Regions from separate parts of the Massilia sp. UYP34 genome, predicted to be linked through region 2. Evidence: predicted binding sites of a transcription regulator. Region 2 holds the regulator's gene; each other region holds the start of a gene.
What was found. The regulator LexA, encoded in region 2, represses DNA repair genes until DNA is damaged. The targets are predictions, from matches to a motif close to ACTGTATNNNNATACAGT.
Positions count from the first base shown of each region.

Region 1: the regulator LexA is predicted to act here: its motif matches at 1,770-1,787, upstream of imuA (translesion DNA synthesis-associated protein ImuA).
Region 3: the regulator LexA is predicted to act here: its motif matches at 3,236-3,253, upstream of ACZ9AQ_RS09515 (DNA topoisomerase IV subunit B).
Region 4: the regulator LexA is predicted to act here: its motif matches at 5,117-5,134, upstream of ACZ9AQ_RS13485 (error-prone DNA polymerase).

Region 1 is NZ_JBWBRF010000007.1:65,220-72,928, forward strand. It holds gene ACZ9AQ_RS13335 (Y-family DNA polymerase) at 1-1,080, opposite strand, end outside; gene imuA (translesion DNA synthesis-associated protein ImuA) at 1,013-1,756, opposite strand; gene ACZ9AQ_RS13345 (LysR substrate-binding domain-containing protein) at 2,198-2,923, opposite strand; one part of gene ACZ9AQ_RS13350 (IS3 family transposase) at 3,009-3,267, shown strand; one part of gene ACZ9AQ_RS13350 (IS3 family transposase) at 3,267-4,153, shown strand; gene ACZ9AQ_RS13355 (LysR family transcriptional regulator) at 4,150-4,356, opposite strand; gene ACZ9AQ_RS13360 (tellurite resistance TerB family protein) at 4,458-4,886, shown strand; gene ACZ9AQ_RS13365 (calcium/sodium antiporter) at 5,041-6,138, shown strand; gene mbhE (hydrogen gas-evolving membrane-bound hydrogenase subunit E) at 6,147-7,709, shown strand, end outside.
Region 2 is NZ_JBWBRF010000003.1:442,553-450,261, forward strand. It holds gene ACZ9AQ_RS08650 (replicative DNA helicase) at 1-1,001, opposite strand, end outside; gene rplI (50S ribosomal protein L9) at 1,111-1,563, opposite strand; gene rpsR (30S ribosomal protein S18) at 1,602-1,892, opposite strand; gene priB (primosomal replication protein N) at 1,923-2,213, opposite strand; gene rpsF (30S ribosomal protein S6) at 2,255-2,653, opposite strand; gene lexA (transcriptional repressor LexA) at 2,977-3,606, shown strand; gene ACZ9AQ_RS08680 (tetratricopeptide repeat protein) at 3,754-4,470, opposite strand; gene ACZ9AQ_RS08685 (cystathionine gamma-synthase family protein) at 4,592-5,833, opposite strand; gene purF (amidophosphoribosyltransferase) at 5,848-7,371, opposite strand; gene ACZ9AQ_RS08695 (CvpA family protein) at 7,435-7,709, opposite strand, start outside.
Region 3 is NZ_JBWBRF010000004.1:147,621-155,329, reverse strand. It holds gene parC (DNA topoisomerase IV subunit A) at 1-1,020, opposite strand, end outside; gene ACZ9AQ_RS09515 (DNA topoisomerase IV subunit B) at 1,172-3,169, opposite strand; gene ACZ9AQ_RS09510 (response regulator) at 3,339-4,181, shown strand; gene ACZ9AQ_RS09505 (gamma-glutamyl-gamma-aminobutyrate hydrolase family protein) at 4,261-5,259, shown strand; gene ACZ9AQ_RS09500 (hypothetical protein) at 5,657-5,995, shown strand; gene ACZ9AQ_RS09495 (YbdK family carboxylate-amine ligase) at 6,004-7,146, opposite strand; gene ACZ9AQ_RS09490 (cation:proton antiporter) at 7,136-7,709, opposite strand, start outside.
Region 4 is NZ_JBWBRF010000007.1:93,533-101,241, forward strand. It holds gene ACZ9AQ_RS13470 (hypothetical protein) at 1-273, opposite strand, end outside; gene ACZ9AQ_RS13475 (protein kinase domain-containing protein) at 273-2,447, opposite strand; gene ACZ9AQ_RS13480 (hypothetical protein) at 2,761-4,908, shown strand; gene ACZ9AQ_RS13485 (error-prone DNA polymerase) at 5,160-7,709, shown strand, end outside.

The sequences.
Region 1 (7,709 bases), on a different contig from region 2:
ATAATCTTCTAGCGAGCCACCAGGCTCGGGGAAAAGGGATTCATTTGTTGGGTGGGCGGCTTCGGTCTGTACCGCTTCTAGGTAGAGGCCAATTACAGGCGCGGTAAGTTGAATCTTCGGGAGACGTTCTTTTAGAAGCCGAATTAGGTGTCCTTCGTCCCAAGCGGGCTCTGCCAAAATTATCTCAATCTTTGTAGGCGCTATTGCGGCGCGACCGCGTTCGTGTTCAAGAAGGAAGACGCAAACTCGGACTGCTCGTTGCAAGGACTTTAGCCAACCAACTAACTGGAGGATCAGACTGGTTCCGCTGTGGAGCAACGCCCCGGCGTGCTCGACGCGATCACAGAGCTCTACGCGTGCTTTGAACTGTAGTGGCGGCTTGATCCAGTCAAATATTTCCGGTTCTTCGCCGTATGCTCGATCAAGCGCGTAGATTAATTCCTTGCTAGTTCGACGCAAAAGGCCGGCTCTGGGCAGTCTACGGAGCGCACCAATCTGCTCTGCCCCAATGTCATTAAGCCAGTTCCTATAGGGAGCAGCCTTTGGAAGTAGATTGCAAGGCAACATGCTCAGCCGGTGGTGCAAGGTTCTTATCGATAATGTTCGGCGACGTAGAGTAAATCCGTCTTGGCGCCTACTTCTTGCGAGCAACCAGGCGCCTTCTGCTGTCGGGGCAGTACCGATTTGCGACGTAAAGCCGAGTGAGCTAAGAATGCCGGAGACGCGCAGGGAGAGCGAATGTGGTCCTTTAAATAACGTGAGGCTTGCACTAACGTCCAATAGAACCGAGAAATCTTCCTGGAAATCGATTTCCGGAGTGAACTGCATTAGCGCGGTTGTAATAGCGTGAAGCGCCTGGTTCTCCTTTTCTGGCGATCGATCTAGAGTTGTTGCCGTAGGGGCGAGAGCCGATACGCTATCGCGGCGCATGCGTAAGCGTATGCCGCACTGCGCTGCCTCGAAGCTCATCGCCAGTACCACTCCTTGGTCGATAACGACAAACTGCCCAGGTTCAGACCAACGCGGGCGTAGTGCTTCTAGTGGCAATGAAGGTAGATGGACGCTTAACAGGAGTTTCATAATCTTTGTCCAGTGACCGGCGACCCACAGGCATATTCGTCAACGAAATAAAAAAAGGGTTTTCACAGGAAGGTCCTCTTCGTTTGACAATATCAACAGAAAGTCCACCATGAATAGGACGAAGTGCTATGCGTAACGGTGATGGCGAAGCGTTCGCTGCAGCTGAGATAGGCCGCATAAGCCAAAACCATGTATCAGTGGTTTGGGCGGCGAGGTTCAGCCGCCGAAGTGTTTCAGGTCGAATATCTGTTTGCCAAAGTATGACGGCACCGCAATTTCCGCTTTTAAGAGTTCGCTCGGTAGCCCATAGGGCATCTGATGAACTCTTTGGACGGAGCCATAACAAATTTCGTTCATTCACTTGCCAAGCACGGCAGGCCATAAGATGGGGATGATAAGGTGGCTGGATAAGCACCACTCGTTGCGAAGATGATAAGGGGGATAGCATAGGTTGTAGCAATTGCATTTCCCCGATACCGTTTTGCTGCACAAGTAGTTCGATAAGCGCCGACCTCGGCCACCCTCTATCCGGTAGTTCTTTGTCGAGCAGATCGTGCCCAGTGGTTTGGACAGTCGATCGTGCGATCGCTAACTCGCTTGCACGCCATACGTCACGTAGAACTGACTGGGGCACTTTCCCAGTCTTTTGAGCAACATTGGTAGGTGATGTAAGCATATATGAGTTTTGTACTGTATATTTGTACAGTATAAATTGTGAATGGATGAAAGTGCAAGGTGGTTTTTTGGGCTACTGGCTGGCAGTTGTATGCGCTCGGGAAAATGGCTGCATAGCCGGGCCGGCCGCTGTGGCAAGGATGCTTGCACTTTAGGAGTTTAACTAAACGCAATACCTACTGGGGAACACCGTGGCCAGGAATTACTTGGTTGCGCAGGACCAGGAGCGTGCCTTGTACTGGGTCTATCAGGAGCGGGTTGCCAAGGCAGCTGAAGACTCGGAACCACACTGATTCCTCCATAGGCTGTTTGAAGAACGGGTCCATCTGTCCTTCCAGCGGCGAACTTTCGACCCTCTGGCTGCCGCAGTGGTCTGGTGTTCCGCGTAACGGGCTCGCCGTCCCGGCACAGTCACTTGAAGGTGCATCCGGCAACAAGCTGCTCAGGCTGTCTGTCCTATCTGTTTCACTGTGCGGCCGAAGATCGCGGCCGCCCCATCAAGGATGCGGCGCACTGCCGGGTGGCTCTCTCGCCGTTCGACCGACACGGCATAGAAATGCTCGACGATGGCGTCGATCGTGCCAATGGCTTCCAGCGCGTTTTCCTCACACACGATATCGGCCAGCACTGTAGGCGCCACGATGAACCCGGTACCGGCGCGGGCGAAGGACTTCAACAGCGCTCCGTCGTCGAATTCACCCACTACGATGGGACGCAACTCGTTGCTCTCGAACCAGCTGCTGAGCTGACTGTGGATGGCGGCGTCCTGCCCCGGCAGCAGGAAAGGCGCATTTTTCAGGCGCTGCGGGAAGGAGCCCGGCCAAGCTCTGCACAGGTCGGGGTGGCCCATTACAGTAAGCGTGCTCGAACCGAGCAGGTGAGTGTAGCCGCGGATCGCACCTCCTGGTGGCAGGCCCTTGTCGGCGATGATGAGGTCGAGCTGGTGTGCCGTGAGTGCAATCATCAAGTCGTCGAAGTGCCCTTCCTTGCAAATCAGGCGCATTCCCAATCCTGCCCCCTGCGCCGGCTGCAGAAGGCGGAAGATCATGGTCTTTGCGATCATGTCGCAAATGCCGATTCGCAGCGTTTCCGCGGCGAATGCCCCTCGCCGCATCGCTTGTTCCAGCTCATTGCCCATGTCAAAGATCTGCGTGGTATAGCGCAACACGGTTTTGCCCGCCTCGGTCAGTTTGGCCTTCCCCCACCACGACGGACGCTTTCGATAGGTATGATGTTCCTATCGGAGGTATTACATGGCACGTGAAAGACGGTTGTTCTCAGAAGAGTTTAAGCGCGAAGCAGTCAAGCTGGTAGGCCAGCCTGGCGCGAGCAAGGCGGCAATAGCCCGCGACCTTGGCATCGGTGCTAATTTGCTGGGTCGGTGGTGCAGAGATGCCCACGTCGGTGCAGAGGTCGCAGTCGGGCGTGAGAAGGTATCGGCCCAGGAATACGAGCGCATGCGGCGCGAGCTGGCGAAGGTCAAGACGGAGCGCGACATATTAAAAAAGGCGCTCGGCTACTTCGCAGCCGACCTCAAGTGAAATACGGCTTCATCGCCAAATATCGAACCATCTGGCCAACACGGACGATGTGCCGTCTGCTCGGCGTATCGAGCAGTGGCTTCTACGACTGGCTCGGCCGGCCAGCAAGTGCCCATGAACGCGAGAACGCCCAGCTCCTCAACGCAATCAAGCACAGCCACGAAGCCAGCGATGGCACATACGGTTCGCCACGCGTAGTGCGAGACCTTATCGATGCTGGTTTCTCTTGCAGCGAGAACCGTGTGGCACGACTGATGAAAGCTGCTGGCATCAAGGCCCGTCACAAGCGGCGCCGCGCGCCAGGCCAGCTTGACTCACCAGTGCATGCCATCGCGCCGAACCTGCTGGACCGGCAGTTTGAAGCGACAGGCCCAAACCAGAAATGGGCAGCCGACTTCACTTACGTGTGGACGGGCGAAGGCTGGCTGTTTGTCGCTGTCGTGCTGGACCTGTACTCGCGGCGCGTGGTGGGCTGGTCGATGCAACCGACAATGACCGCACAGCTGGTAATGGACGCTCTGCTGATGGCCATCTTCCGCCGTGGCCGGCCTCGCGCTGTGGTGCATCATTCGGACCAAGGTTCCCAATACACGAGCGAGGATTTCCAGCGCCTGCTCGAATCACACGGCATTGTTTGCAGCATGAGCCGTCGCGGAAACTGCTGGGACAACGCTGCAATGGAGAGCTTCTTCTCGACGCTCAAGACTGAGCGCCTGAGCAAAAAGCATTACCGGACCAGGGATGATTTACGCGCAGACGTGTTCGATTACATAGAAAGGTTCTACAATCCACGCCGGCGTCATTCCACTATCGGCTATCTCAGCCCGGTACAGTTTGAAAATCTAAAATGCGCCTAACGGAAGTGTCCGTATCGATGGGGGAAGGCCAGTTCGAGCCCCCGGCCTCTCTTCTGAAACAATGCCTCGCCTAACTGGGCTTCCAGGACCTGCAACTGCATGCTGATTGCCTGCGCCGTTACATGCAGCTGCTCGGCCGCCCGCGCAACCGTACCATTGGTAGCAACCGTTTGGAAATAGTAGAGGTGCTTATAGTTGATCATGCAATCCTCAGAAAAATTGATGTTTTAGTAAAGATTAATTGATTTTACTTTAAGCTTTGGCGCTTCTATAGTGACCTTACAATCACTTTGATGAGGTCACCATGCATACCTATCCCGCTAACAGTCCCGCAGCAATCAGCCGACTACTGGCCCTCACTATGATCGTTGACGGCCACATCAGCCCGTCCGAGGTGCGCACCATGCATCATGCCAAGTTCCTGCAACAGGTAAAGGTCGACGACGACACATTCGACCATACCCTGCGCGAATTGTGCGAAGACCTGCTCAACAACGCCGCCAACCGCTGCGCGGGCATTGTCGAGATTGATCCGGTCTTGCTGGACAGCCTGATGCTTGAGGTTCAGGAACCGCTGCTGCAGATCTGCCTGTGGAAGACCATGGCTGACATCGTCCAGGCGGACGGCCGCGTCGATGGCCGCGAAATGACCCTGGTACGGCGCGCGGCCAGAGCTTGGTTCGGCCACGACCAGGCCAGGGACTACTCTCCTGCCGACACCTTGGCAGGATGAGGCAGGTCGCCGCAGGCGCAGTCTCGGCCTAACCGGAGCACCACCGGCGCCATGTCCGTTACCATCGCGCGCCGTCCCGACACGATGAGTTTTATAATCGGCTGCACAGCGGCAGTTACCGGACATTGCCGGCCCTGCCTGAAAAGGAGACGTGATGATGGATGTACTCTTGTTCTTGTTCGGGCTGGTGCTCCTCGTCGTTGGCGCGGAAGCTTTGGTACGCGGTGCTTCCCGTCTTGCACTCTCGGTCGGCATTTCGCCCCTCGTGGTCGGACTTACCGTGGTGGCGTTCGGTACCAGTGCACCGGAGTTAGCTGTCAGCGTTCAGTCGGCGATCGCCGGCCGCGCTGACCTGGCGCTGGGCAATGTTGTGGGTAGCAACATCTTCAACGTCCTGTTCATCCTCGGCGTTTCCGCCCTGATCGTGCCGCTGCTCGTGGCGCGCCAGTTAGTGCGCCAGGAAGTGCCGGTCATGATCGGCGTCTCGCTGCTACTGCTTGCACTGGCACTGGATGGGCGCCTCGGCCGTGGCGACGGTGCCCTGCTGCTGGGCCTGTTAGTCGTCTATACCGCGTTCTTAATCTACCAGTCGCGTCGCCAAAATCAGGGCGGCGATGTAGGCTTGCCCGATGAGGCGCTTGCATCCTCCCCAGGTTGGGAGAGCCGCCCTGCGGCGCAGCTGCTACTCATTGCCGCCGGGCTCGGTTCTTTGGTGTTGGGCGCCACTTGGCTGGTGGACTCGGCGGTCCGCTTCGCGCAGTACCTCGGAGTCAGCGAACTGGTCATTGGCTTGACCATCGTTGCGGCCGGCACTTCGCTTCCAGAGGTGGCCACTTCCATCATCGCGGCGCTGCGGGGCCAGCGCGATATCGCGGTCGGCAATGTGGTAGGGAGCAACGTATTCAATATCCTCGGCGTATTGGGTCTGTCGTCCGTGGTGAGCCAGACAGGGATAGCGGTCGCCCCTTCGGTGCTCGCATTTGACCTGCCGGTCATGATCGCTGTGGCGCTCGCCTGTCTGCCAATATTTTTCACAGGGAACCTGATTGCCCGCTGGGAAGGTGCCCTGTTCCTCGGGCTGTATGCTGCTTACATGGCTTACGTGCTACTGGCAGCGGGGCAGCATGACGCGTTGCAGCCCTACAGCGCCATCATGGTGACGGCGGTGCTGCCGCTGGTCGCCGTGACGCTGGCGGTCGTCGCCTGGCGCGAGTGGCAGAGCAGGCAAATGAATCCGGGTTCTCCCGGATAGGAAACGACATGGTGCAGACAGCGCTCCCGGCGGCGTCGCAGCCGTTATGGATCCGCGCGGCCTGGCTGCTGCCGTTGGCGTTGCTGCCGGCGGTGGCTGGCCTGCCGGGCGAACCAGCAAGCTGGTCCGTGCCGTGGGTGGCGCCGCTTGGCGTCCGCCTAGGTTTCGCCGCCGATGGACTCGCGCGCCTGTTCCTGCTGCTCGTGTGCGCCGTCGGCGCGGCCGTGCTCGCCTATACCCCCGGCTACCTGCGCGGCCATACCCGGCTCGGCCAATTGATGTGCCTGCTGATCGCATTCACCCTGGCCATGATTGGGGCAATCCTGGCTGACGACCTGCTGCTGCTGTTGCTGTTCTGGGAGGCGACCAGTGTGCTGTCCTTTCTGCTGGTGGGCTTCGAACACGATAGCCAGGACAGTCGCGACAGCGCGCGTCAGGCGCTGCTGGTCACCGGTGCCGGCGGGCTGGCCCTCCTTGCCGGGATCGTCCTGATACTGCTGGCCGCGCCCGGGCTGCGGCTGAGCGACCTGGCACACCTCGATCCCGCCGTGCTTGAGGATGCCCGCTTCCAGGCGGGGGTGGCGCTGGTGCTGGCTGGCGCCATGACCAAGTCGGCCCAGTTCCCTTTCCACTTCTGGCTGCCGGGCGCAATGGCCGCACCGACGCCAGTCTCGGCCTATTTGCACTCGGCCACGATGGTTAACCTCGGGGTGTATGTGATGGCCCGCTTCGACGAGGCAATGGGCGCGATTCCCTGGTGGGAAGTAACGCTCCTGTCGATCGGCACGATCACCGCCTTGTGGGGCGCCGTCCAAGCCCCCCGCGAGCGAGACCTGAAACGCATCCTTGCATGGTCCACCGTCTCCGCGCTGGGTACGCTGACCGTGCTCATCGGCCTGCCTAACGAACTGGGCGCATTGGCCTTTGTCGCCTTTCTGCTGGCCCATGCGCTGTACAAGGCGCCGCTGTTCTTCGTGGCCGGCAACGTCGACCACGCCACCGGAACGCGCATGATTGACCGGCTGCGCGGACTGCGACATGGCATGCCCGCAACCGCGCTGGCGGCCCTGTTGGCGGGCCTGTCGATGGCCGGTTTGCCGGCCACGGTCGGTTTTGTCGCCAAGGACACTATCAAGGCCGCCAAGGAAGTAAGTGAGATTCTGTGGATAGTCGAAGGCGCCAGCCTGCTGGTGAGCATGGTTGGCGTGGCAGTCGCCAGCGTGGCGGTGTTACGTATCTTCTTTGGTCGCCCTACCCATCCAGCAGGCCACGCGCCGCACGAGGGCGGATGGCGGCTCGCGCTCCCGCCACTGACGCTCGCCAGCATAGGCATCGCGCTCGGGCTGTTCCCTGCGCTGGCCGAACCGCTGGTGACGGATGCAGCCCGGATGATCTCCCCAGCGCTGACGCGCTCCGATGCGTCTCTGGAAACCGAATGGCTGCTCCGCATCGAGAGCTTTGCCGTCGTCTGGGCGGTTGGGGCGATAGTGTACGCAGGGTGGAATCCCCTATACCGGATACTCGACCGACTGCGTTTCCTCGACAGCGCCGGCCCCGCTGCCGCTTACGGC
Region 2 (7,709 bases):
ACGATAATCAGGCCGAGCTTGCCGCACTGGCGCGCCAGGCGGCGGGCCCGCGCGCGCATCTCGATCGGGTTCAACGCGGGCGTTTCGTCGATGTACAGCTGGGCGTCGTTCATCTTCTGGATGGCGTGCGTCAGGCGCGGCCAGTCCTCGTCGTGCAGGCGGCCGGTACGCAGGCGGTGCTGGTCGAGCTGCCCGACCGAGCCGAGCATACGCATGGCCAGCTGGGTGCCGCCCATCTCCATCGAGAACACGGCGACCGGCAGGCCGGCCTCGATCGCGACGTTCTCGCCGATGTTCACCGAGAATGCGGTCTTGCCCATCGACGGACGGCCGGCGACGATGACCAGGTCGCCCGGCTGCAGGCCGGAGGTCATCCGGTCGAGGTCGATGAATCCGGTCGGCACGCCCGTGATCTCGCCCTGGTTCTCGCGCGAGTACAGTTCGTCGATGCGCTCGACCACCTGGGTCAGCAGCGGCTGCACCGCGAGCCAGCCCTGGGCGCCCCTGGCGCCCTGTTCGGCGATGGCGAAGATTTTTGACTCCGCCTCGTCCAGCATCTGCTTGACTTCCTTGCCCTGCGGATTGAAGGCATTGCCGGAAATCTCGTCGGCGACGGTGATCAGCTGGCGCAGGATGCCGCGGTCGCGCACGATCTCGGCGTAGCGGCGGATATTGGCGGCCGACGGCGTGTTCTGCGCCATCGCGTTCAGGTATTGCAAGCCCCCCACTTCCTCGGCCTTGCCGAGCTGGTTGCAGGCTTCATAGACCGTGATCACGTCGGCCGGCTTGCCGGCGTTGATCAGGCGGACCATCTGTTCGAAAATGATGCGGTGATCGTAACGGTAGAAGTCTTCCGCATGCATGAAGTCGGCGATGCGGTCCCAGGCGGCGTTATCGCGCAGCAGCCCGCCGATGACGGATTGCTCTGCTTCGATGGAATGCGGGGGGATGCGCAGGGCTTCGATCTGCGGGTCTGAGGGTGCTGCGTTCATGGGCGGCATTATACCTTCTCCTGTCACACGGCTGTCATAATTGGTGAGTTTCAGAAGCAAAAAAGCCGGGAGATCCCGGCTTTTTCGTGCACTGCTTTTACGTCAATCCAGCATTCGCTCAGGCAGCTTCGCCTACGACAGCGATGATGATTTCCGACACGACGTCGGTGTGCAGGGCGACTGCAACCGGGAATTCGCCGGTGGTCTTCAGCGGGCCGGTCGGCATGCGAACGGCAGCTTTTTCGACCGGGAAGCCCTGCTTGGTCAGCGCCTCGGCGATGTCCGCGTTGGTGACCGAACCGAACAGACGGCCGTCGACGCCGGCCTTCTGGCCGATGGTGACGGTCAGGCCGCTCAGCTTGTCGCCCTGGGTTTGGGCGGCTGCCAGTTTCTCGGCGGCTGCTTTTTCCAGTTCGGCGCGCTTGGCTTCGAACTCGGCGACGGCGCCAGCGGTAGCGCGGCGGGCCATCTTTTGCGGGATCAGGAAGTTACGTGCGTAACCATCCTTGACTTTGACGACGTCGCCCAGGTTGCCGACGTTGATAACTTTTTCCAACAGAATAACTTGCATGTTTTATCTCCAGGATATCTGACTGTCGTGACCGACGATTAACCGTGGTGCAGGTCGGTGTACGGCAGCAGCGCCAGGTAACGGGCGCGCTTGATGGCGGTGTCGACCTGACGCTGGTAGTGCGCCTTGGTGCCGGTCAGACGTGCTGGCATGATCTTGCCGTTTTCCTGGACGAAGTCCTTCAGGGTGTCGACGTCTTTGTAGTCAACCTGCTCAACGCCAGCGGCGGTGAAGCGGCAGAACTTCTTGCGCTTGAACAGCGGGTTCTGCTGCTTGCGCTTGAGTTTTTCTTTAGCTTTGTTTTTGTCGAACTTTTTACCGAATGCCATTTGAGGCTCCTGTATATCTAAATTGCCGAACTAGGCGGCACTGAAATCAATGATGTGAAACACCAGGGCTTTGCTGTTGCGATTTTTCCGTGCGAGGAAGCCATCGAAGCGGTAGCTGGCGCCGAGCTCGGCGCTGCCAAACCTGCCCGAAATCTCGCCCGCGGCAAACGCGGGGACTTCGAACTCGACCAGGCGATCGATCCCTGCCTCTCGTTGATGCGAACTGTGCATCAGGACGGCTGAAACGATCGGCACACCGGCCGGGGTGTAGCGCAGGACATCACGCTCGGCGATGGTCGCCACGAGCTGGAGCTGATTCACCCGGTTCTACTACTGCTTGTTACGAATTCCTGGAAAAAATCTTAAGCAGCGGCAGCGGCTGGAGCAGCAGCTGCAGGAGCAGCGGCTTCTGCACGGTGGCTCTTGGCTGCGTCTTCGCGCTGCACCGATTTCATCATCGGCGACGGTGCGGTTTCTGCTTTCTTCATCTTGACGGTCAGATGACGCAGAACGGCATCATTGAACTTGAATGCGGTTTCCAGCTCGACCAGGGTCTCGTTGTCGCACTCGATGTTCAGGCAGATGTAGTGGGCTTTTGGCAGCTTCTGGATCTGGTAAGCCATCTGACGGCGGCCCCAGTCTTCCACGCGATGGATGTTACCGCCGCGGCTGGTCACCGTGGTCTTGTAACGCTCGATCATCGCCGGGACTTGCTCGCTCTGGTCCGGATGGACGATAAAAACGATTTCATAATGACGCATGCATTACTCCTTGAGGACGTTTTACATAAATGCCCACCTCGGCGTCAAGACGAGTGTGGGAAGGGAACAGCCAGCTAGTATAGCGTGAAATGGGCAAATTGGGAACATGGCCGTCAAGCGCTTTAAGCCGGCGCCAGGCTCACTCGACATTTACGCTTGCAAAATCCGTACTTTTTACGATGAGCGCGCTTTTTTTGCGCTTTTTCGTGTATATCCCTTGCGTATGACGGAATACTGTACAAAAATACAGTCTACTGCTACAACCCGTTGCTGCAACATCGCATCCAACCACGGCATTTACACACGGCAACCATTACACAGTTATGCTCAAGCTCACTGCAAGGCAAGAACAGATCCTGAACCTGATCAAGGAAGCGATCGAGAACACGGGCTTCCCTCCGACCCGCGCCGAAATCGCGGCCGAACTGGGCTTTCGCTCGGCCAATGCGGCCGAAGAACACCTGCAAGCGCTGGCGCGCAAGGGCGCGATCGAGATTTCGCCGGGCACCTCGCGCGGCATCCGCCTCGTCGGCGCCAGCGCCCAGCAGATTCCCATGCCGCCGCCGTCGCTGATGTCGCTGCCGCTGGTCGGCCGCGTCGCCGCCGGCAATCCGATCCTGGCGCAAGAACACGTCGAAGCGACCTATAACGTCGACACCGCGATGTTCGCGGCGCGGCCCGACTTTCTGCTCAAGGTGAAAGGCTGGTCGATGCGCGACGCCGGCATCATGGATGGCGACTTCCTGGCGGTCAAGAAAATCGACAGCGCCAAGAACGGCCAGATCGTCGTCGCCCGCCTGGGCGAGGAAGTCACCGTCAAACGCTACCGCAAGACGGGCGACCTGGTCGAACTGTTGCCCGAGAACCCCGACTTCAAGGTGATCCAAGTCAGGCCCGACGAAGAGTTCGCGCTCGAGGGGCTGGCGGTGGGGTTGATGCGCAGCTGGAACTGATCTCGATACACATCATCTCCGTGAGCGCGTCGTTCCCGCGCAGGTGGGAACCTCGGTTCGCATGCGCTGCCGGCCACGTCCATCCATCGTGGCGGCGCTGAGGACTTGGGTTCCCGCCTTCGCGGGAACGACGTTTATGGGCGGTCTCTACTGCTTGGCCTTGTTGATCACCGCATTGTGCTGGTCCACGAACGCTTCGGTCGCGCGGCGCCATGCGGCGAAATCGGCCAGTACCATCTTCGAATTGACTTTCGCTCCCTCGGCGATGTTCTGGCGCACCCCCTCCAGGTAGGCGGTCGCGGCCTCGGTTTCCTGCTTGTTCATCAGTTTGGCGACGTCGGGCGGGATGCGGCGGGTCAGCGGCGACTGCGCGTTCAGGTTGGTCACCATCTTGTTGTAGCAATCCTGCCAGCCGGTCACGGCCTTGTTCACGCGCTCGATCTCTTCGTTGATCTTCGACACCGCCGGAATGCGCGGCGCCGGGCAGCGGTACTCGCCCGACTGCAGGTCGGCGCCATCGTAACCCTTGATCCAGTAATCGATCTCGGCGCGACGAAGGGCGCGCTGCTGCATGATCACGAGCGAGTCGGCGGCGATCTTGTTGCCCTTGGCGGCCGACTTCTCGAACCACTCCTTCGCCCTGGCTTCGTCGACCGCGCCGGCTTCGCCATACCAGTACATCTGGCCCAGCTGCTGCTGGGCCTGTGAATTGCCGGCATTGGCCAGCCTGGTGTACAGCTTGAGCGCGCCCGCATAGTCTTTTTTCTCGAACAGGGCGTTGGCGTCCTCGAGCTCGCCGGCGTAGGCGCCGCCGCCGGTTGCGCACAACACCGCGAGGGACAGGCAGGACAGGAATCGTTTCATGGGCATACCGTCAGGCTGGGCTGGTAAAGGTCCATGATAGCCGTGTTTTACGGCTGGGCTCAATCGCGAATGTGACAAGGCCGGCAAGTTGCCGGCCGCATCAAGACAGTTTTACCCGGCTTTACGCGTCCAGCGCCTGGCGGAAGTCGCCGACCAGGTCGGCGGTGTCTTCGATGCCCACCGACACCCGGATCAAGCCTTCGGCGATGCCCATGCTGGCGCGCCGCTCGGGGCCCATTTCAAAGAAGATCGTGTGCGCGACCGGAATCACCAGGGTGCGGTTGTCGCCCAGGTTCGAGGCCGGGATCGCCAATTCGAGGCGGTTCAGGACATCGAACGGGTCGATGTCTGGTTTCAGCTCGAAGCTCAGCAACGAGCCGCCCGAGCGGAACAGCGACGCGACGATCGCGTGCTGCGGATGCGAGGCCAGGCCCGGATAATAGACGGCGGCGACGCGCTCGTCGGCTTCCAGCATCGTCGCCAGGGCCAGCGCGTTGGCACAGGTACGCTCCATGCGCAGGGCCAGCGTTTCGGCGCCGACCGCGATGTGGTGCGCCGCTTCCGGCCCCAGCGCGGCGCCGAAGTCGCGCAGCGCCTTGGCGCGCAGCTGGGCCATACCCTGCGCACTTGCCGTCTGCTTCCTGAAGTTCGGGGCGATGTTCGGGTACGCGGCCCAGTCGAACAGGCCCGTGTCGGTCAGCGCGCCGCCCAGTGCGATGCCATGGCCGCCGATCGACTTGGTCAACGAATTGACCACCAGGCCCGCATGCACGTCCTTGGGACGGAACAGCCAGGGCGTGGTCATCGTGTTGTCGACCACGTACAGGATGCCGCGCGCGCGGCACAGTTCGCCGATGCGGGCCAGGTCCGCCACTTGCGTGCGCGGATTGGCGATGGTCTCGACGAACACCATGCGGGTATCCGGCGTCAGCGCCGCTTCCACCTGGGCCACGTCGGTGGCGTCGACGAAGGCAACGTCGACGCCCTGGCCCGCCACCGTCTGCCACAGGCTGTTGGTATTACCGAACAGAAAACTCGACGACACGATGTGGTCGCCGGCCTTGAGCAGCGCCTGGAACAGCGCGCCGATCGCCGCCATCCCGGTGCCGAAGCACAGTGTGGCGACGCCGTCTTCCATCTTGCTGATCTTGTCTTCCAGCGCCGACACCGTCGGGTTGCCCTGGCGGCCGTAGCGAAAGCCCGGCTCCTTGCCCTGGAACACCGATGCCAGCTGGCGTGCGTCGGCATAGCCGAAGGCGACCGAGGTGTGCACCGGCTTGTGCAGCGAACCCTGCTCGATCGTCTTGCGGCGATCGTTGTGCAATATAGTGGTGGTGAAACCGTAGCTTGGCTTGTCCGACATGGTTTTTCCTGGCCTTATTCGGCCGCCACCGGCGGGTTCAGGTTGAGCAGGGTGCGCACCTTGTCCTCGGCATCCTTCGACGTCGGATTGTGGCGCGCCGATTCCTGGCGGTCCAGGTACTCGGGGGTCACGTCACCGGTGACATAGACGCCATCGAAGCACGATGCCTCGAAATTCTTCAGCTCGGGATTGACATCCGAGATCGCGCGCTTGAGCGCATCGACGTCCTGGTACACCAAGCGGTCGGCCGTGATCTCGCGGCACACTTCCTCGACCGTGCGGCCGTGGGCGATCAGCTCGTCGCGGGTCGGCATGTCGATGCCGTACACGTTCGGGTACAGCACCGGCGGCGCGGCCGAGGCGAAGAACACCTTGCGCGCGCCCGCTTCGCGCGCCATCTGCACGATTTCGCGGCTGGTGGTGCCGCGCACGATCGAGTCGTCGACCAGCAGCACGTTCTTGTCCTTGAACTCGGAGCTGATGGCGTTCAGTTTCTGGCGCACCGACTTCTTGCGCATCCCTTGCCCCGGCATGATGAAGGTGCGGCCGATGTAGCGGTTCTTGATGAAGCCTTCGCGGTATTCCACGCCGAGTTTCAACGCCAGCTGGATCGCGGCCGGGCGCGAGGAATCGGGAATCGGCATCACGACGTCGATCTCGTCGACCGGGATCTCGCGCCCGACCTTGTCGGCCAGGTACTCGCCCATGCGCAGGCGGGTGGCGTACACCGAGGCGCCGTCGATCACGGAATCCGGACGGGCCAGGTAGACGAATTCGAAGGCGCACGGGTTGAGCGACGGATTCTCGGCGCACTGGCGCTCGTGCAGCTGGTTGTTTTCATCGATGAAGATCGCTTCGCCCGGCGCGATGTCGCGCACGAAGCGAAAGCCCAGGCCTTCCAGCGCGACCGATTCGCTGGCCACCAGGTACTCGACGCCCTGCTCGGTCTCGTTCACGCCCAGGCACAACGGGCGGATGCCGAACGGATCGCGGAAAGCGAGCATGCCGTGGCCGGCGATCTGCGACACCACGGCGTAGGCGCCGCGCACGCGGCGGTGCACGGCGGCGACCGCCTTGAACACGGCGTCGGCGTCGAGCGAGAAGCCGTCGGCCGCTTCCTGGATTTCGTGGGCCAGCACATTGAGCAGCACCTCGGAGTCGGAATCGGTGTTGATGTGGCGGCGGTCGTTGCGGTACAGCTCGTCCTTGAGCTGGACCTGGTTGGTCAGGTTGCCGTTGTGGGCCAGCGTGATGCCGAACGGCGCATTGACGTAGAACGGCTGCGCTTCTTCCTCGCTCGACGAGCCGGCGGTCGGGTAGCGGCAGTGGCCGATGCCCGTGTTGCCCTGCAGCGAACGCATATTGCGGGTGCGGAACACGTCCCGGACCAGGCCATTGGCCTTGAACATCGAGAACATGCTGCTGTGATTGGTCGCAATGCCCGCCGCATCCTGGCCGCGGTGCTGCAGCAGCAGCAGTGCGTCATACAGCAACTGGTTGACGGGAGAGTGAGAGACGACGCCGACGATGCCACACATGGTGTGCTCCTAAAAGCTTGAGTGCTTGATTACAGAAAAATTTCTACGACTGAGGAATGCTGGTCAAAAATTCACGTGCTGCGCCATGGCAGCGGGCAGGAAGGGCTCGACGGTACGGGCGCCGGTCTCGGCGATCGGCGACAACAGCGCCTGTTGCCAGAACGCCTGCTTTGGAATGTCCGTCATCCCACACAATATGACGCCGGCCAGCACGATTACAATGCCGCGCGCCAATCCGAACAAGCCGCCAAGGCCGCGGTCCGCCAGCGAGAGGCCGGTGGCTTCCACCAGAGCCCCGATCGCCAGCGACAGCAGGCCCATCAGGATACGCACGCCCA
Region 3 (7,709 bases), on a different contig from region 2:
GACGTTCTTCGACTTCGGCTCGAACACCAGGCGCACCGGGGCCTCGCGGCCCGATTCGTCGCGCACCGCGTCGAGCGCGCCCAGGATCGTGTTCTTTAGGGCCAGCTGTTCCGGCAGCAGCGCTTTCTTGCCGGGCTTGACCTTTGGATTGGTCAGTTCTTCGATTTCTTCCAGCACGCGTTGCGACGAGCAGCCCGGCGGCAGTTCATGGACCACCGCCTGCCACTGGCCGCGCGCCAGCTCTTCGATCTTCCAGCGCGCGCGCACCTTCATCGAGCCGCGACCGACCGCGTACATGTCGGCGATCAATGATGCCGGGGTGATGATCTGGCCGCCGCCCGGGAAGTCCGGGCCGGGAATGTGGGTCATCAGCTCGGCGTGGGTGATCTTGGGGTTGCGGATCATCGCTACCGCCGCCGCCGCGACTTCGCGCAGATTGTGCGACGGGATCTCGGTGGCCAGGCCCACCGCGATGCCCGAGGCGCCGTTGAGCAGCACCATCGGCAGGCGCGCCGGCAGCGTGCGCGGCTCAAGGGTCGAGCCGTCGTAGTTCGGCTGGTAGTCGACCGTGCCCATGTCGATCTCGTCCATCAACAGGCGCGAGATCGGCGTCAGGCGGGCTTCGGTATACCGCATCGCCGCGGCGCCGTCGCCGTCGCGCGAGCCGAAGTTGCCCTGGCCGTCGATCAGCGGGTAGCGCAGCGAAAAGTCCTGCGCCATGCGCACCAGCGCGTCGTACACCGACTGGTCGCCGTGCGGGTGCAGTTTGCCCAGCACGTCGCCGACGACGGCAGCCGACTTGCGCGGCTTGGCGGTCGGGCCCAGTCCCAGTTCGTTCATCGCGTACAGGATGCGGCGCTGGACCGGCTTCTGGCCGTCCGACACGTCCGGCAACGCGCGGCCCTTGACCACCGAGACGGCGTAGTCGAGGTAGGCGCGCTCGGCGAAGGTGGACAGGGTGAGCGTCTCGACGTCCGAGGGCTCGTGTTGTTGCTCAAAAAGGCTAGGTTGATTCGTCATGGTGATTATTCGTGTTCTGGCGGGCGTTGGAGGCTGCGGTGCCACACTTGGGTTCCCGCCTGCGCGGGAACGACGGTCTTCTGGCCAGTGGCCCAGGCACGTCGTCCCCGCGCAGGCGGGGACCCAAGTCATCTAGCAGGCTACATCCTCATCAGATATCCGCCTCCGTCTCGTTCCCGTGTTCCTCGATCCAGGCGCGGCGTGCGGCGGCTTCGCCTTTGCCCATCAGCATATTGAAGCGCGATGCCGACTCGGCCATGTCGTACTGGCCGAACGACACCGGCAGCAGGCGGCGCGTGTCCGGGTTCATCGTGGTTTCCCACAGCTGCTCGGCGTTCATCTCGCCCAGGCCCTTGAAGCGCGAGATGCTCCACACGCCTTCCTTCAGGCCCTCTTTCTTGAGCTTGTCCTCGATCGCCAGCAGCTCGCCGTCGTCCAGCGCGTACAGCTTCTGGATCGGCTTCTTGCCGCGCGCCGGCACGTCGACACGGTACAAAGGCGGACGCGCGATGCAGATGTTTCCGTTGTGGAACAGGGCCGGGAAGTGCTTGAAGAACAGCGTCAACAGCAGCACCTGGATGTGCGAGCCGTCGACGTCCGCATCGGACAGGATGCAGATCTTCCCGTAGCGCAGGCTGGAAAGGTCGGGCGCATCGTTCGGTCCATGCGGATCGACGCCGATCGCCACCGAGATATCGTGGATCTCGTTGTTGGCGAACAGGCGGTCGCGGTCGGTTTCCCAGGAGTTGAGCACCTTGCCGCGCAGCGGCAGGATGGCCTGGAACTCCTTGTCGCGGCCCATCTTGGCCGAACCGCCGGCCGAGTCGCCCTCGACCAGGAACAGCTCGTTGCGCGTGATGTCGGTCGATTCGCAATCGGTCAGCTTGCCCGGCAATACCGCCACGCCGGACGATTTCTTTTTCTCGACCTTTTGCAGTGAACGCAGGCGCGACTGGGCCTGCTTGATGACGAGTTCGGCCAGCTTCTTGCCGTATTCGACGTGCTGGTTCAGCCACAGCTCGAGCGGCGGCTTGGTGAAGGTCGACACCAGCTTGAGCGCGTCGCGCGAATTCAGGCGTTCCTTGGTCTGTCCCTGGAATTGCGGGTCCAGCACCTTGGCCGACAGCACGAACGAGACGCGCGCGAACACGTCTTCGGGCAGCAGCTTGACGCCTTTCGGCAGCAGGCCGTGCAGCTCGACGAAGTTCTTCACCGCGCCGAACAGGCCGTCGCGCAGGCCCGCTTCGTGGGTGCCGCCGCTCACGGTCGGAATCAGGTTGACGTACGACTCGCGCACCACGCCGCCTTCCTCGGTCCAGGCCACCACCCAGTCGGCGCCTTCGCCTTCGGCGAAGCTGTCGTCGCCTGCGGCGGCAAATTGCGCGCCTTCGAATAGCGGGATCAGGGTTTCGCCGCTCGAGCTCTGGGCCAGCGCTTCGTTCAGGTAGCCGCGCAGGCCTTCGTCGTAGCGCCAGGTCTGGACGTCACCGGTCTTGCCGTTGGTGAGCGTGACGGTCACGCCCGGCAGCAACACCGCCTTCGAGCGCAGCAGGCGCTGCAGATCGCCGAGCGGAATGTTCGGGGAATCGAAATACTTGCCGTCCGGCCACGCGGTGACGCGGGTGCCGTTCTTCTTGCCGCCTCGTTCGGCGGGGCCGGACGTGAGCGGCTCGATCACATCGCCGTCGGCGAATACCAGGCGGTGCTGGCCGTTGCCCTGGTCGTCACGGCGCCACACCTCGATCTCGAGGCGCTTCGACAGCGCATTGGTGACCGAGACGCCGACCCCGTGCAGGCCGCCCGAGAAGGCATAGGCGCCGCCCGAGCCCTTGTCGAACTTGCCGCCGGCGTGCAGGCGGGTGAACACGATCTCGACCGTGGACACGCCTTCTTCCGGGTGGATGCCCACCGGGATGCCGCGGCCGTCGTCCTCGACCGTGATCGAACCGTCCGGGTTCAGGGTCACGCCGATGTTCTTGCAGTGACCGCCCAGCGCTTCGTCGGAAGCGTTGTCGATCACTTCCTGGATGATGTGGAGCGGATTCTCCGTCCGGGTGTACATGCCCGGACGCTGTTTCACAGGTTCGAGTCCCTTGAGGACGCGGATGGATGATTCGCTGTAGTCTGGAGCGGGTTTCTTGGAGGCCATCTTGGAGGTTGTTTGTCGAATGCTTCGGCATTCTAACTTGTCGGTAGGAAAAGGTTTGGCTTTTTTACTGTTTAAATATACAGTAGTTTTCGCCGTGACGTGCTTTTCGCTTCGCACGTTTGTGCTAGATTAAGCTGGATAACCACGGCAATGCCAAAGAGGGGCATTAATGATGCACCCGTCCAGCTATCCGTTGTCCGTACGCCTGCTCGGGTTCACGCCTGGCGAATGCGTGCGGATGAGCGCCCTGCTGGCGCGGGCGCCGGGCGCGGGGCCGCCGTATTCTTGCCTGCATGACGACAGTTTGCAAGAGCCGGACCTGTATATCGCCAACGGCGACAGCCCGACCGCGCTGACCCGGCTCGGCTGCCTGCCGCCCGCATCGTTGCAGCCGGCGCTCGTGATCGGCGACGACCCCGGCAACCCCGGCGCCGGACCCTGGCGCACCCTGACTCGGCCGGTCGACCCCCTGCAACTGCATGAAGCCCTGGCCGACCTGCTCGAGACCCGGGTCCAGGTGCTGGTGCAGCAGAGTTGCCGCACCACCCGGCGCGTGCTGGCCGAGCGGCGCCGCCGTCCGCGCCTGGCGCCAGACTGCGAAACGCCGGCATTCTACACGCGCCTGCGTCGTGGGCCGGTAGATGGGGCGGTCCTGATCATCGACAAGGAATGCGGGCTGCGTAACCAGGTGGCGCGCGTGCTCGACCCGCGCCGGGTGCCGGTGGAATGGACCGACAGCCTGTGCGCGGCGGTGCGCCTGTGCGACGAAACGAAGGTGGCGCTGGTGCTGATCAACACGGCGGCGGTCGGCATCGAACCGTATAGGGTGTGCAGTTCGATCAAGTCGCAGGACGGGGCGCAGCGCACGCCAGTGGTGTTCCTGGTCGAGCATTCCTTTCACTACGACAGCGTGCGTGCGCGCCACGCCGGGGCGCGCGGCCTGCTCACGACGCCGGTCGCCGGCCGCCACTGGATGCTGACCTTCCAGAAGCTGCTCGACCTTCCGGTATAGCTTGCCGGTGTCGGCGGAACGCGACGTTTTGTAACAACTTTTTATTGTGCGCGACAGTGGCGAAGTTATATTAATAACCATGGCTGAAGACGATCAAATCAAGCGCAACGACGATCCGGCGGCGGACGTGGACGAGCGCCGCGAGACCCGCGTGCGGGTGCCCGAACGCCGCGCCAGCGGCGCCCAGTCGCGCGGTCCCGCCCGCTACCTGCGCGATGGCGACAATGCCGTCGCCCTGGCCGGCCGTGTCATTACCTCGCGTTTTCGCTCGCTGCGCGAGCGCTTCAACCGCGACTTCATGCAGCGCACGCTGCACATCGGCGTCTCGGCCCGCATTTTCCATCCGGAAGCCGGCGCCAAGGGCCTGCTCAGCAAGAACCTGCAGTACCTCGAGGAATCGATCGCGCAGTGGGTGATGTCGCGCGACGTGCTGGTGTTTATGATCCCCACCGTGAATACCAACGGCCTGCTACACCCCAGTAATATTACCCTGCGCCACTATGCGCGCCATCTCGACGGCCTGGTGCTGCAGGGCGGGGCCGACGTGGCGCCGCAAACCTATTCCGAAACGCCCACCCGTCCCGAATGGAGCGGCGACCGCGCGCGCGACGTCTACGAACTCGAACTGCTGCACGAATTCGTCGACGCCGGCAAGCCAGTGCTGGGCGTCTGCCGCGGCTGCCAGCTGATCAACGTCGCCTTCGGCGGCACCCTGCACCAGGACGTCGCCACCGACATGCCAGAGGCCCTGGCCCACGTGCACGACATGTACGACGCGCACCGCCACGCCATCGTGTTCCCGAAGGGCTCGTCGCTGGGCCGCATGTTCCCCAAGGTCGAGCGGGCGATGGTCAATTCGATCCACCACCAGGCGGTCAAGGATCTCGGGCGCGACATCCGCGTCGAAGCCATGTCCGAGCCGGACGGCATCATCGAGGCGATCCGCTACCAGCGCGCCAATTTCGTCATGGGCTTGCAGTGGCACCCCGAATTCCACCGCGCCGGCGGCGTCGACCTGCTCGACTGCACGCCGGTGCTCGATGAATTCCTGCGCGCGGCGCGTGAAACCCGCCTGTAACGTCCTAATGACGTCAAGTTAAGGCGAAAGTCTTCTTGAGTTAGCGTAAAAACGTCGTCCCCACGAAGGTGGGGGCCCAATCTTGCAAGCGTTTCGACAACGTTTGCAGAACTTGGGTCCCCGCCTGCGCGGGGACGACGTAGTTGACGGTTAGCTCAGCGGCTTAACTTAACGGCATTCGCTGTAACGTCCCGCATTATTGTCGCTAGGAATCATTCGTCACCCGTGTGCGTCCGGACTATGTCCATTTCCGAAAACGCTTGCTTTCGCCGCGCGACGCGTGAATAATAAATGAGAATCATTCGCATTTGTTGCGAATGCCGATATCGAATGCCGATATTCCCACGCCGGATCGTTGCCGATCGTAGCGCTACCCGGCTATTTTGGAGACGCTTGCATGACCATGTCCACCTCCCACACCACGCCGTCGGAACCGCGCAGCCCGGATACGCTGCTGGTTGCTTCGCTGTTGCACCTGATGTCCAACTACACCGCGCGCGGCGACGGCGAGCAGCCATGCGTCAAGCTGGCGTCGGTGATCGAGCGCCACCTGTGCGCGCTGTCGCGCCTGCCGAACATCGATCCGGTGCTGCGCGCCACCTGCGAACAGCTGGCCGACCAGTGGGCGGTCGTGGTCGACGCCAAGTTGCCGCCGCCGGCGCCTGCACGCCAGCCCTTGCTGGCGCGCTTCATGAAAGGCGGCTGGGCCGGCAAGGCCGCGCCGCTGGCCGGCTGACGCTGCGCCTAGCTCGTGCTGCCGCCACGGAAGTGCTGAATCGCCGCATTGACCATGCCCTCGACGCTGCCTTCGCGCTCCACGTGGCGGCGCAGGATGGTGGCGTCGCTGCCGTCGTGCACCGCCGCCGCCAGGTGCTTCAAGGCGTCCACGCTGCCCAGCGCCTCGGCATGCGGCAGCATGGCTTCGAGCGTCGCCAGGATGTCTTCGCGCATCGGCACGTTGTCGTAGGTCTTCGGATGCGTGATGCTGCCTTCCAGGCCGAAGCGGCAGGCCTGGAAGCGGTTGTAGTTGTAGACCAGGTAGTCGTCCTCTACAGGCATCTCTTCCACCGGCGCTCCTTCCTTGCGCTCCAGCAGATGGCGGCACAGCGCCTGCAGGTAGCCGGCCAGCGCCGCCGCCCGCTCCACCGTGAGCGGCGTGTCGCACACGCGCAGCTCGATGGTGCCGTACTCCGGCTTGGGCCTCAAGTCCCAGTAAAAATCCTTCATGCTCTTGACGATGTTGGTGCGTTCCATCTTGGCGAAGTAGACGTCGGTGAACTCCTGCCAGGAGAGCATGAACGGCGCCCGGCCGCTCATCGGGAAGGCGAACACGGAATTCAGGCGCGCCGATTCGAACAGGCTGTCGTGGCCCTGCACATAGGGAGAGGATGCCGACAGCGCGATGAAGTGCGGCAGGTAGCGGTTCAGCGCGTGCAGCAGGTAGAGCGCGTCGTCGCCGTTGGCGCAGCCGATGTGCACGTGCTGGCCGAACACCGTGAACTGCTTGGCCAGGTAGCCGTATAGCTGCGACAGGTATTCGTAGCGAGGCTTGGCCGAAATGCGCTGGTCGGACCAGTGCTGGAACGGATGCGTGCCGCCGCCGGCGATGCCGATATTGAGCACGTCGCTGGCCGCCACCAGGGTGTCGCGGATTTCGGTCAGTTCCGCCAGCAGCGGCGCGTAACCCGTGTGCACGCTCGAGTTAATCTCGATCATGCTCTCGGTGATCTCGGGCGTGACGTTGCCCGGGAACGGTTTACGTTTCAACAGGTGCATCAAGTCGGGACTGGCCGCGGTCAGGTTGAAATCCGACAGGCTGACCAGTTGCAGTTCGAGCTCGACCCCGAAGGTGAGCGGCTGCGAGGCGTTGAAGGCTTCAAGCGACATGGTTCGACTCCGGTGCTTCGCGCGCCCAGATCAGCGCGCGCTGGATGATGATCGGGCCGAAGACTTCGAGCAGCATCGTCACGGCCGCCATCGCATACAGTTCTTCGACCACTTTCAGGCCGGCATAGCGCGCGTGCTCGAGCAGCAGGATCACGAACACGGCCAGCGGCGCCAGCCCGAGGCCGGTGAGCGCGCCCTTGCGCCAGGTGACGCCCGACAGGTGGGCGAACGCCGTCACCCCGGCCACCTTGGCGACCATGCGCGCCAGCACCACGCTGATGGCGAGCAGCGCGCCGGCGGTGACCAGGCGCCAGTCGAGGGTCGAGGCGGCGTACACGAACAGCAGCACGGTCAGCACCTCGCCCAGCGCGCCGAAGTTGCGCTGGGTTTGGGTAAAGGCGACGCGCCGGTAGCGCACCGTCAGGCCGAAGGCCAGCGCCGCCACCACCGGCGTCAGGCCGGCGCTGTCGCATACGGCCACCAGCAGGATGATCGCCAGGGCGAAGGCGACGGTGGTGTCCTGCTGCGGATTGCCGATCGCGCGCAGCAGGGCCGGCACGATT
Region 4 (7,709 bases), on a different contig from region 2:
GCCCTTTCCGCAACATAGGATTTGAGGGCGCGTGATTACACAGCAATCAATGACCTCGAGCGACTCAAAGCCGGTTTTGTCTTGATCACTGGCGGCGATTGCAATACGAAACTCTTGACCAGCGGAAAAAACGATATCGCGATTCCAATGCGGGTCCGTTGCGGTGCGATCAGCACTGCCTATGGAATCTATATCCGAAAATATCCAATCGATACCATCATCCACTTGGTTAACGTCAAGGCGCGCTGTTAGTGCCATCAATGGTTGCGTCATTATTTCCTTTCCATACGAAGTAAATCAAACCGCGGATCGCTCCGCAGTGCCAATAAATCTGGCTCGGTGCTAATTAATTTGGTGGGGTAGCCGAGCTGCTGTGCAGCGACTAGTTCAGTCAGGGCGGCAGTGCGTTGACCTGTCAGTTCAAAAGCGATAGCGGCTCGAAAGCGGATATCCGCATTAGTGGGTTTGGTACTCGCTGCCTTGAGGCTCTGTATTGATGCTGTGCTTTTGTCGCCTAACTTGGCTGAATATAAGCCCATTCGCGAAGCCATTGTGGCGTCGTTGGGCGCGCGATCAAGTAAAGGTTTTAGTAACGCCACTGCGTTGCGATAAGCTTGTTGAGAGTCTTTTTCGCGACCAGGAACCCAACGTAAGGTGTCGGCTAGGTTGGCCCATCGCAAATACGCAATGCTATTGCCTTTTGTGGTAGAAACTGCATGTTCAAATGCTTTAGCCGCACCGATGTAGTCTCCTCGACTGAACAGGGCTGTTCCTAGATTGCTATAAAGGCGTCCGTTAGGACGCACCTGTAAACCCTGTTGCAGTACTTGCAATGCCTCGTCTTCACGGCCTAGACGTACCAGCGTCGCGCTTAGGCTAGCATATGCAGCTATTGCGTCTGGTTCAAGTCGGATACTGTCGCGGAAAGCCTTTTCGGCGCCTATATAATCATTTTGAGCATAGCGAAGCGCTCCTAAGTGATCAATGAACATACGTTCGTTTGGATATGCTTCACGCGCGATTTCGATGCTACTTGCTGCCTCTGAATAGCGCTGCATGCGAATCAGAATTCCACATTTGGTATTAAGTGCAAATATACTCTTTGGATCTAATTTCAAGGCTTGTTCAGCAAGCTGCAATGCTTCTTCGTTTTGAACTTGCTGCCACCTTACATAAGCCTTGGCAGCATAGGCAAGTGCTAATTGATCGTCGAATGCAAGGGCAGCTTGCGCACTAGCGTCAGCGCGTTGCAGCCAGCTTTCGTCCCCGCGATCACCTGCATAGCGCAACGCGTATGCCAGAGCTATTCCGGCAGCTGCAGCGGCATGATTTGGTTGCTTTGTTAGGATGGCGTTAAAGTTTTCGATTGCGGCATCGACGCTTTCTTCATGGTCAAGATGCCGTAATGCTGCCATTCCCTTCGATATCCGCGTGGAATCAGAAATTGTAGGTGCCAGCTGATGATTGAGGTTTTCCGATATTGGAGCATATACCATGCTGCCTATCGCAAGCACAAATGCCGCGCACGCATATCCAATCTTGCGCCAGTTACCAAAAAACGAAGAGAGTGCTACCGCTTCTGGAAGATTTATAGGTGATGTCGGGTCCGTATAAGTTTTCGATTCTCGCAATGTGCATGCAGCTTGGTGAACTGCCATCATTGTTCCCATCCGTGTAGACGGATCGGGCGTACACATTGAACGTACCAATGTAACCATATCCTGATCGGCATCAGGAGAAAACGTCCACTGCGCGCAGGACGATTGTACTTGCGCAGCAGCTAACGCCAACCCATGCAAATGGGAAAATGGACGCTCTCCGTGCATCATCTCGTACATCAATACGCCCACAGCATAAATATCGCTGAGCATACTCGGATACTTGCCATTCAAAATTTCAGGCGCGAGATAGGCGATGGTGCCCTGAGTCTGCAGCACATCGCCCGACTCGGTCGCAAGCGGATCGATCTTGCGTGCCAGCCCAAAATCCATGATGCGCAACTGCCCTGATGGCTCGATCATCAAGTTGGCCGGCTTCAAATCCCCATGAATCAAGCCCGCCGCATGCGCCTGCGCCATCGCATCCGCCAACTGGCAAACGATATCAAGTATCTGATCCCTCGATAGCTTGGTCGTGGAAAGCAACTGATGCAGAGTCTTGCCCCCTACCAGTTCCATCACGATCGATTTGCTATGGCCGTCGTCTTCGAGCGAATAAATCTGGATGAAAGCAGGATGCCGCAGTGACGCCGCAAGCCGGGCTTCCTGCAGCAGGTTGTCCGGCTGATCGCGCACCAGATCAGGCTTCAAACGCTTGATGGCAACACTACGCTGCAGCGCGGGATCCCACGCCTCATGCACGTCGCCAAAACCACCATTGCCAAGCAACTTACCAAGGCGATATCGCTCGGTACTGGGGTTGGCAATCAGGTCAGGCGATGAAGTCATTTGCGGCTCATTAGGTTGGCGCAGGCGCCATAAATGCTACAGGAAGAGAAACTTGCCGAATACACATTCCAAACCTCGCGATTCAGGCACCAGCGTGTCAACTTCTTTGTTGACATGTAAAAACCCCCGCTGTTTTACACCCAGCAGGCATACATAGTCGACTAAATCCTTGATTTTGTTGCGGCGACGCCATGTTTTACGGTGGCACGGAGCTTGCAAACCAGTGTACCGACAGAGACGTAACGACCATTGTCTCGCCTCTCGTTGCAACTGTCGCAATGCATGTTATTCATTCCGGAAAGAAGATTCAAGTATGGCTACCCAAGGCACAGGCGTCCTGCAGATCGTTGGCGCGGCTTATGGACTCAGGCAGGTCACTGCCCAGGTCATCAAGCAGGTCAACCGTCAGGCTTTTCCAGAGACCCTGTCTGTGTTGGCGAGCAACCAGGCGTTCGGCGACGCCTGGGTCGGCCACGAAAAGACGCTGACGGTCGTCTATCGCTATGATGGCGGCCCGACGTTCGTGGCGACGGCGTTAGAAGGCCAGACGCTGAACATCGGCGCGCAGCAATTCGGGCAAGCTGCCCAGGTTCCTGCCCCAATCAAGGAAGACAACACCGCGCAGCCGGCACTGACCGTGTGGGGCGCCAGCTTCGGCTCCGCCGACGTGAGCGCAACGGTACGCAATCTGGCCGATCACTCGGCCGGAACCTTGTCCCTGGTCGCTGACAGCGCCACCCTTGGCGAGGCCGATAAGGAGAGGCGCAACACCTTCGTCATCGTGGCCAGCTACAGCGGTCAGGTGCCGTTCATCGACATCGTCGTCGAGGGCAACCCCTATGCGCTCAGCTACCGTCCGCCGCTGCACATCCTGAACGCCTTCTATGGCCTGAAGGACGTCACTGACATCGTCCGCGCCAGCGTGAGCCGGCGCAGGCTGTCCGTCGCCGCATCCAGCAGCGTATTCGGCGATGGCTGGCCGGCCATGCGCAAGACCCTGCACGTGGTCTACCAGTATGCCGGCCGCAAGCCGCAACTGGCCGCGACGATCGAGAACCAGCTTCTACAGATCGACTACGACCCGGCCGCTCCCGCCGCGCAGGCGTCGCTCGACCCACGCGCCCTGAACATCCTCGCCGCCGCCTACGGACCGGTCGACGTCACGGCGAAGGTCGTCGCGCTGGTCGAGAATGGAAGCCTGTCGTTCACGGCCGACAGCCTGACCTTTGGCGACACCTGGCCGGCCGCCGTCAAGTCGTTCTCGATGGTCTATAGCTGGGGCGTGGCGGCGATATCGAGCGTCAACGTGCCCGAAGATACGCCGGTCTCGATCACCCAGCCCGAGCCTGCGTTCACCACGGACAGAAACTTCGTCTCGCTGGCTGGGCTGCTCGCTGCCGGCGACGAGATCAAGCTCCAGACCGGGGCAGCCGGCTACTGGTCGATCGCCGCCGACGGCCGGATCACGGCGCTCGGGACCTCGAGCGATGCGGCCGAGGTGTTCACCATCGGCGTGCCGGAGGCCCTGGATGCCGCCGCCATCACCCTGCAATGCCGTGACGGCAGCTATGTGAGCGCGGATAGCGACGGCACTTTGCGCGCGGGCGGCAGCGCTCAGGATGCGATCCGGTTGATGGCGTCGCTCCAGGCCAATGGCGCCATCAATATCGGCGTCGTCGGTGGAGCGGGAGCGCCGTTCATCGCGGTGACCGCAAGCGGCGCCATCGCGATCGACGGCAGCTACGAGGCCAATTTTTCCACCTGCTTCAACCTGCTGCTGAGCCCCACGCGGGCCGGCAATGCCAGCCATTTGCAAGCCTTCGCCAGCGCGACGGTGCTGGATGGTCCAGTCGACATGAAGCTGGTGAACGTGGTGTGGAAGCTCACCGGCGGCTGCTTTCTAGCGGCCGGCCTTGGAAGACTGCTCGGCGACCCGCAGCAGATCGGTCCGGCGTTGTACCGCTTTCTGCGGCGCTATCCTGGCGTGATGAACAAGATCGCGATCCTGATCGCGACCATCGACTGCAACCGCGCGATGCCGGCGGGCGCCTTGCTTGGCGTGCTCAAGGCGATCCACGAAGCGGGCATCCTCATGCCGGTGCTGCGCATGACGCTGGCGACGACTGGATGGATGGGGATGTCGTGGGCCATCGTCACGATCCTGACGAAAGTGCAGGGCGGCGTCACGAGTACCGGCGCGACGGCAGGGGGCGAACTGGGCGAGAGCTTCTCTGATTGGGCTTATGAGACCACGATGGAGATGCTCGACTACATCAATTCCACGGGTGGAGCTGCCTTGATGCTTGCATATGAGCGTATGGTCAGTGCGGATCAGCCAGTTTTGCGCCGCGCGGAAGGTGGTGGTGCGTTCAGCCTGCGCGAGCGGATGGGGCCGCAAGATATTTCCGGCTCGTTCTTTGGGCCAATGCCGCGGCCTTTCCGACATACGTGTAAGTCTTAGTCGCTGATAAACGCGGAAATTTTCCGCCTAGAATAAGAACACTTGGTTTCTTATCGTCAATGCTTAAAGAGAATTGACGATTGCGACGCAGAAATATCTTTCTGCACGTCCAGTCACCACAAGCTACTGCTCACCCCCCAATCCAGCCTATCCCTCATGACCAAGCCATAGCCACAACTTCCCCAGCCACATCCCCCAGCTCGGTTATACTGTGTTTTTATACAGTATTGGCTGTTCGACAGCTCGCCAGCGTGACCAAGCCCACCCCCACCGCGCAGCCCCCCTCTCCCCAGGCGCTGCCCCCCTACGCCGAGTTGTTCTGCCTCTCGAACTTCTCGTTCCTGCAAGGGGCCTCGCACGCCGAGGAGCTGGTCGCGCGCGCGGTGCAGCTGGGGTACTTCGCGCTGGCCCTCACCGATGAATGCTCGCTGGCCGGCGTCGTGCGCGCCCACGCCGAAGCGAAAAACGCCGGCCTGCCCCTGATCATCGGCGCCCACTTCCACCTCAAGAACCCCGACGACGCTCTGACGCCGGCCCCCTCCCTGATCCTGCTGGCGCAGAACCGCAACGGCTATGGCAACCTGTCCGAACTGATCACGATCGGCCGCACGCGCAGCGAAAAGGGCACCTATCTGCTCACGCCCGACGACCTGGCCAATCCCATCCAGGAATACGCGCACCTGCAGCACATGCCCGACTGCCTGGCGATCCTGCTGCCGCCATACCCCGGTCACGAGGCCCAGGACGTCGACCGCCTGCATGCGCAGGCCGCATGGATGGCCACCACCTTCCCGGGCCGCGCCTGGCTCGGCCTCACCCAGCTGCACCGCGCCTTCGACGACGCCCACCGCACCACGGTGGAAGAGGTGGGCTGGCAGCACGGCCTGCCGATCGTCGCCCTTGGCCACGTCTGTATGCACGTGCGCTCGCGCAAACCCTTGCAGGACACCCTGAGCGCGACCCGCCTGGGCAAACCGGTGGGCGCCTGCGGCTACGGCCTGGCGCAGAACGCCGAGCAGCACCTGCGCGCGCGCCTGCGCCTGGCCAACATCTATTCGCGCGAGGCGCTGGCCGAGACGGTGCGCATCGCGCGCCTGTGCACCTTCTCGCTCGACGAGCTGCGCTACGAATACCCGGACGAAGTGGTCCCCGAAGGCCACGACGCCAGCAGCTACCTGCGCAGCGAAACCTGGATCGGCGCGCACCGGCGCTTTCGCCAGGGCGTGCCGGCCAAGGTGCAGGCCCAGATCGAGTACGAGCTCGACCTGATCGCCGAGATGGGCTACGAACACTACTTCCTCACCGTCTACGACATCGTGCGCTTCGCGCGCTCGCAACACATCCTGTGCCAGGGGCGCGGCTCGGCCGCCAACTCGGCGGTGTGCTACTGCCTCGGCATCACCGAGGTCGATCCGGCCCGCGCCAGCCTGCTGTTCGAGCGCTTCATCTCGCGTGAACGCAACGAGCCGCCCGACATCGACGTCGACTTCGAACACCAGCGGCGTGAGGAGGTCATCCAGTACATCTACAACAAGTACGGCCGCCAGCGCGCGGCGCTGGCGGCGGTGGTGATCAGCTACCGGCCCAAGAGCGCGCTGCGCGACAGCGGGCGGGCGCTCGGCATCGACCTTGCCATCGTCGAGAAGGTGGCCAAGACCCATCACTGGTTCGACAGCCGCGCCGATTTGCTGGGCCGCCTGGCCGAAAGCGGCCTCGATCCCGAGGCGCCGCTGTCGCGCCAGTGGGCCACGCTGGCGCAGTCGCTGCTGAACTTCCCGCGCCACCTGTCCCAGCATCCGGGCGGCTTCGTGATCGCCAAGGGCAAGCTCTCGCGCCTGGTGCCGATCGAGAACGCGACGATGGCGGACCGCAGCGTGATCCAGTGGGACAAGAACGATCTCGAAGAGCTGGGCCTGATGAAGGTCGACGTGCTGGCGCTGGGCATGCTGTCGATGATGCGGCGCGGCCTGGAACTGGTGGGCCAGCGCTATGGCGACGTGTTCGAGATGCAGGACATCCCGCTCGAAGACAGCGCCACCTACGACATGATCTGCCAGGCCGACACCATCGGCGTGTTCCAGATCGAATCGCGCGCGCAGATGAGCATGTTGCCGCGGATGCTGCCGCGCCGCTTCTACGACCTGGTGATCGAGGTGGCCGTGGTGCGGCCCGGCCCGATCCAGGGCGGCATGGTCCATCCCTACCTGCGCCGGCGCCAGGGGTTGGAGCCGGTCGAGTATCCGAGCCCCGAGATGAAGGTCGCGCTCGGGCGCACCCTTGGCGTGCCGATCTTCCAGGAGCAGGTGATGCAGGTGGCGATCCTGGGCGCCGGCTTCACGCCGGGCGAGGCGGATCAGCTGCGGCGCGCGATGGCGGCCTGGAAGCGCAAGGGCGGCCTCGAAAAATACTACGAGCGCATCGTGGGCGGCATGCTCGAACGCGGCTACCAGCAGGAATTCGCCGAAGCGATCTTCAGCCAGATCCAGGGCTTCGGCGAGTATGGCTTTCCCGAATCGCACGCGGCCAGCTTCGCGCTGCTGGCCTATGCGAGTTCGTGGCTCAAGTGCCACGAGCCGGCCGCTTTCCTGTGCGCGCTGCTCAACAGCCAGCCGATGGGTTTTTATAGTCCCTCGCAACTGGTGCAGGACGCGCGCCGCCACGGCATCGAAGTGCGGCCGGTCGACGTCGCCGTCAGCGGCTGGGATTCGGCGCTGGAAGAATACGACCCCGTCGACCGTTCGCGCCAGCCGGCGGTGCGGCTGGGCTTTTCGCTGCAACGCGGATTGAAGCAGGAAGCGGCC